DNA from 2 places in the Paenibacillus sp. LK1 genome. Region 1 is predicted to be linked to the other one. Evidence: riboswitches for the same ligand, from Rfam matches in the RefSeq annotation. Region 1 holds a riboswitch; the other holds the start of a gene.

The links. Region 1 has a riboswitch for glycine ahead of sdaAB (L-serine ammonia-lyase, iron-sulfur-dependent subunit beta). Riboswitches for the same ligand answer to the same signal wherever they lie in the genome.
Region 2: linked by a shared signal. The riboswitch ahead of gcvT (glycine cleavage system aminomethyltransferase GcvT) and the one ahead of sdaAB (L-serine ammonia-lyase, iron-sulfur-dependent subunit beta) in region 1 are both predicted to bind glycine.

The regions. Positions count from the first base shown of each region.
Region 1 covers NZ_PEII01000014.1:51,489-54,638, reverse strand. Annotated here, with positions in the region: gene CS562_RS26175 (MFS transporter) at 1-1,078, shown strand, start outside; glycine riboswitch at 1,416-1,539, shown strand; glycine riboswitch at 1,544-1,685, shown strand; gene sdaAB (L-serine ammonia-lyase, iron-sulfur-dependent subunit beta) at 1,797-2,486, shown strand; gene sdaAA (L-serine ammonia-lyase, iron-sulfur-dependent, subunit alpha) at 2,476-3,150, shown strand, end outside.
Region 2 covers NZ_PEII01000006.1:94,185-97,334, reverse strand. Annotated here, with positions in the region: gene gcvH (glycine cleavage system protein GcvH) at 341-730, opposite strand; glycine riboswitch at 1,078-1,200, shown strand; glycine riboswitch at 1,204-1,304, shown strand; gene gcvT (glycine cleavage system aminomethyltransferase GcvT) at 1,502-2,638, shown strand; gene gcvPA (aminomethyl-transferring glycine dehydrogenase subunit GcvPA) at 2,635-3,150, shown strand, end outside.

The DNA.
Region 1 (3,150 bases):
GGTGTGCACTAAGTTTTGGTCAGGCAGCCTGATTGATCGTTATGATCAGCGGCAGTTGATGATTGGTGCCGATATGCTACGGGCGATGCTGGTGGCGATGCTGCCACTGATGTCCAGTCTATGGATGATGTACGCAGTGATGTTTCTGATCAGCATGTCCTCATCTATATTTGTCCCTTCCTCTCAGGTATACATTACCCGGCTGGTACCTGCTGAACGGCGCAAGCGCTTTAATTCCCTACAAGCTTTGATCAGCTCAGGGGCATTTATTACCGGCCCGGCAGTTGCAGGAGTGATGCTGATATATTTATCTCCGGCAGCAGCCATTTATGCCAATGCGGTTTCCTTTGCTGCTTCTGCGTTGATTCTAATGTTTCTTCCCAAACTGGGCTTTGGAGAACAGAATATAGGGACGGGAAGCAGACTGACACCTCGGATGATTGCCCAGGATTGGAGAGCTGTACTGAGCTTCAGCCGAAAGTCGGGCTACGTTGTCGGTATATATGCCCTGTTCCAGATTATTCTGGTGGTCGGCATGTCGCTGGATGCTCAGGAAGTGGTGTTTATCCGTCAGGTGATGAACCTGCCTGAATCACAGTACGGAGCATTAATGAGTATCACCGGAATCGGTTATTTGGCAGGTTCCATGCTGGTTTGGATGTTCGCCAAACATTTGCCGGTCCGTCACATGATGGGTGGCGGTGTACTTCTGGTTGCGCTTGGTTATTTCCTGTTCGCCCGTTCATTCTCGTTTGAACTGGCGGCTGTTGCCTTTATTCTGCTCGGTCTGTGCTCCGCACTGGCGAATACCGGCCTGGTTACCTTTTATCAAAATAATATCCCTGTCGATCTGATGGGGCGAATGAGTAGTGTACTTGGACTTGTGTTAAGTGTGTTGCAGGTGGCTTCCATTTTGATTGCAGGGGTAATAGCAGAGCAGTTGTCGCTTCGTATGGTATATACAGTTGTATCTGGGGTCATGCTGTTAGCTGCGTTGGGATTGTGGGTGACGAGCATGTTTCCTTCCCGAAGCAGGTATTACGATGAACCGGCGAAGCCCAAGGCGATGGTGGGGTGACAGGCAGAAATACGGCAATTCTAGTACAGAATAAAGGTTGCCTGAATACCCGAACCGTTCAGTGGAACATAACATAAATAGTATTAAACACAGATATTGGCTAATAGAAAATGAACAATGTATGCGCTTTCGAGATGAAACGCATTAACACATTCATGTGATGAAAGTTTACAGTTTGTTCGTTTATCTTGTGTATAAAATGGAAAAAAGCAATTATTCGCAAAGAAATCGTTAAGTTTGTTGACACTGATCTTCCGGTCGATTAATCTTAATGAGAAAGTATTAAAAACTTCAATTATCGTTCTGGTACAAGATCAGAATGGTTCCATACAGCGAATGATAGCGAGCGGGAGAGACCTGAGCATGTCGAGTAAAATGGCAGCTGTCGGGCACCGAAGGAGCAAGCTGCTACGCACCCGGCGCAGCGGTTAATCTCTCAGGTAAATGTACCATCGTTGGACGCAACTCTGGAGAGTGCGCGAACTGCGCCACCCAAGGGGTATATGGTCAAGCAGCACGGTGTGCAGGGTGACATCACCTGTGAATACAGGAATGCATCGATTCGCCGCGCTGCTTATCATGAAACTCTCAGGTATCGAGGACAGAGAGAGGGCCTAGGGCCTCTCTCTGTCCTTTTCTCATGTCATCATTCAGTAATAAAGGAACATTATGGGTGTACGTCTGGATGAAAATGACGATTATAAATGGAGGGTTTGCGATGCGTTTTAAAGACGTTTTTTCAATTATTGGTCCGTCCATGACAGGTCCATCAAGTTCACATACGGCTGGAGCGGCAAGATTGGGGCGAATTGCCCGTCAGTGGCTGGGATGCACGCCTGAACGCGCTCGATTAACTCTATACGGCTCGTTTGCTGATACGTATCAGGGGCATGGTACGGATCTTGCGTTGATCGGTGGCCTGCTTGATTATGTGACTGATGATCCACGTATACCGGATGCAGAACAATATGCAGAGGAAGCGGGTATGGAGGTAGAGTTTTTCACAAGCGGCCTGCCTGCTCCTCATCCGAATACGGTCAAGATTGAACTCTGGCATGGAGACCGTCAATGCTCACTAATCGGTGCTTCCATTGGCGGAGGTAGTGTATCGGTGCATGCATTGAATGATTTTCGTGTACAGATCAGCGGAGAGTTCCCCACACTTGTACTGCGCCATTCGGACAAAGCAGGGGTGCTCGCTTCGGTAACCTCCACCATCAGTTCGTCCGGGGTGAACATCGGGTACATGCAAGTGGATCGGAAAGCCCGGGATGGTGAAGCACTGACAGCGATGGAGATGGATGGTGTGCCGAATCCTGAGATGTTGAACCGTCTGCGGTCGCTGGATCATATGCTGGACATTCGCGTGATTGATTTGAAGAGAGGGGTCGAGCCGGATGCGGTTTAAACATCTACATGAACTGAATACCATCTGTACAGCAGAGTCCAAGACCATTGCCGAGCTGATGATCGAAGAGCAGGTTCAGGAGACGAATATCCCGGAAGTGGATGTTGTGCGGCAGATGTCGGATTACTATCAGGTGATGAAGGAAGCTGTACACAAAGGGCTAACAGAAGATACAACATCACGCAGCGGCTTGACTGGCGGAGACGGCAAAAAAATGGCTGAGTACATTCGTAAAGGCGAGACTTGTTCTGGAGATGCCTCTGCACTGGCCATGGCGTATGCCCTTTGTGTATCGGAAGTGAATGCCTCGATGGGCCGGATTGTAGCCACACCGACAGCTGGCTCCTGCGGCATCATTCCGGGTGTATTTATCAGCTCCCAGGAGCGTTTTGGCTGGAGTGACGAGCATCTGGTGAACGGTCTGTTCTGTGCGGGAGCGATCGGTTATGTCATTGCCAACAACTCATTTATCTCAGGTGCCGAGGGTGGCTGTCAGGCTGAAGTGGGTTCTGCCATCGGTATGGCCGCTGGAGCCATGGTGGAGCTGCGTGGAGGGACGCCGGAGCAAGTGGTTCATGCAGTTGGCCTCGCGTTAAAAAATACACTAGGGCTCATCTGCGATCCTGTCGCAGGCCTCGTGGAAATCCCTTGCATCGTCCGTAAC
Region 2 (3,150 bases), on a different contig from region 1:
TATTCCCTTTCATGTATCATACCCACGAATTGCCCCATTTTAATGACAAATGAAATTGTAAATTTATTCTATTTAAATGAGCTGTTCCTACCTCATTTAGAAATGATGATGAAACATGTTAGATTGATATTTATTTCATCTAATTAGTCTAATTCATCGAGTAACAACGAAAAAGCGCAATGACCTCATCCTGATTCAGATGAGGCAATTGCGCCTAAGTATTCTCCGAATAAGTAATATCACCATTCGGATCTATAATCATCGATTCATTTTATTACCTTAAAAAAACTTTTGCATCAAGCTAAAACTCTCTATCCAATCGGTGAATTGTACCTTAATATTATTCCGTATGTTTACGATACGCATCCGCGTTCATCAACGTGGAAAGTGCTGCTGTCAGGTCGCCCTCAACACGAATCTCGATCATCCAGCCTTCCTCATATGGAGAGTTGTTAACCAGCTCCGGGGAATCCTGCAATGCATCATTCACAGCAATAATCGTTCCACTGACAGGAGAAAACAAATCCGAAACGGTTTTGACGGATTCAATCGTTCCAATGCCGTCTTCCGCTTTTACATCCGATTCCAGGTCAGGCAATTCCACAAACACAATGTCACCCAGCTGATGCTGCGCGAACTCGGTAATACCAATACGTACGGTATCCTCCCCTACGGTCTGCACCCATTCGTGCTCTTCACTGTACAGGAAATCACTTTTCAATTCGCTCATCGATATCCGCCTCGCTTTTCATTAATGAGTGCATGCGTTTCTTTGACCTTAACCTTTTTCCCAGAACATAGCGTATGATATTTTCGATTCAAATGTCAAGATACCTCACAATTTATTTGTTTTTCTTCCTTATATACCTGTAACTCAAATGCACTCTCCCTACATATAATGGTGAATATTAGAAAAGTAAGCGCACTCTTTATAAATAGACGAACGTTATGAAACGAATTAAAAATATCATTCGGCTTTTTTATTCATTTCTATGATATCGTTCTTGACATCAATAGTCGATTCAGGCTTTAATGAGAGTAGTAAATGTGTTTAATTGGTCTATGCAATACCCGCGGATGAATGTAAAGGGAGAGATTACCCTTGACACCCGAATCAGGGTGTACATGCGGTAACGCCGAAGGAGTAAACCACCGACAAGCGGAGGTGAATCTCTCAGGCAAAAGGACTTTTACGGGACGCAACTCTGGAGAGCATCTAATCGCCCTGTGTGGGCGTTATGATCACCCAAGGGGAAACCTGCTGCATCATGCGGCGGGGTAACTCTCAGGTACCAAGGACAGAGCCTAAGAATACAGCGTGCTTCTGGCATGCCGATTCTTTGGCCTGTCCTTTTCCTTTTTCCCAAAAAAACGAAAACAGGTTATAGAGCGGCGCTGCCTATCGCGTCCTTACCTTACTTTTATAATAAAATATGATGCCAGATTCATTGATCCATGGTTATACACTCGGCCGGTTGACGGCCCATGACGAGGTGATTGGATGTCCGATTTGCTTAGAACCCCACTCTTTCCACTCTATCAGCAATATGAAGGCGTACGATGCATTGATTTTGGTGGCTGGGAGCTCCCGGTACAATTCAGCGGAATTCAGAAAGAGCATGAAGCGGTGCGAGAACGTGCTGGATTATTTGATGTATCCCACATGGGCGAATTCACCGTACAAGGTGAACACGCAGAAGCTTTTTTACAGCACATGACCACTAATGATGTAACAACACTCGTTACCGATCAGGCCCAATATACGTTAATGTGTTATCCGGATGGTGGCGTGGTCGATGATCTGCTGATTTATAAACTGAAAGACCAGCAATATATGCTGGTGGTTAACGCCTCCAACATCGATAAGGACTGGGCATGGCTGCAACAGCACATGATGCCTGGCGTAACGATGACCAATGATTCGGATCAAACAGCGCTACTTGCTCTGCAAGGTCCGCTGGCAGTAGATATTCTCAGAACGGTGACAGACACGGATGTGTCTTCGATTGAGCCTTTCCGCTTTGTGGCAAATGCGAAGGTATGCGGCGTTACATTGCTGTTATCCCGTACCGGATATACGGGTGAAGATGGCTTTGAGCTCTACGTTCCTGCGGAACAAGCCGCTGCGGTCTGGAACGGATTGATGCAAGCCGGAGAAGCTCACGGACTTGTTCCCACAGGACTGGGTGCCCGGGATACGCTGCGCTTTGAAGCCAAGCTGCCCCTGTATGGACAGGAATTGTCTGCAACTATCTCACCGCTGGAGGCTGGCGTTGGCATGTTTGTGAAGTTAAATGCAGGACCGTTTATCGGACATGAAGCCTTGTTGCAGCAAAAAAATGATGGACCTGCCCGCAAGCTGGTCGGGATCGAAGTACTGGAGCGCGGCATTCCTCGCCCTCATTATCCCATTTACGCCGAAGGTGTGCAGATTGGTGAAGTGACCACAGGGACTCAGTCGCCTACGTTGAAACGTAATCTGGGGCTGGCCTTGATCGACAGCAAATATGCTGCACTGGGTACCCCGCTGGAGATTGAGATTCGTGGCAAGAAACTAAAAGCCGAGGTCGTGAAGACCCCTTTTCATAAACGGACACGTGCGCCAAAGACACCTACTCAAGGAGCTGATCAAGCATGAGCAAGCATCGCTACATTCCCATGACCGAGCAGGATCAGAGTGCCATGTTGGCAACCATCGGCGTGGAAACGATTGAAGATCTGTTCCATGACATTCCACAGGAGATTCGCTATCAGGGTGAACTGCCTGTTTCCTCCAAACTCGATGAATATGCACTGACACGTCATATGTCGAAGCAAGCGGCAGCGAATGCCAACTTCGAGACACACGCCAGTTTCCTGGGTGCAGGTATTTATGATCACCACGTACCTTCCGTCATTAATCATGTCATCTCCCGTTCCGAGTTCTATACCGCCTATACACCTTATCAACCCGAGATCAGCCAAGGAGAATTGCAGGCGATTTTCGAGTTTCAATCCTATATCTGTGAGTTGACAGGTATGGCTGTAGCCAATGCCAGTATGTACGATGGTGCGACTGCATTTGCGGAAGCAGGCAATCTGGCCGCAGCGGCAACCCGCCGCAAACAACTGATTGTGTCACGCACCGTGCACCCTGAATCCCGTCAGGTA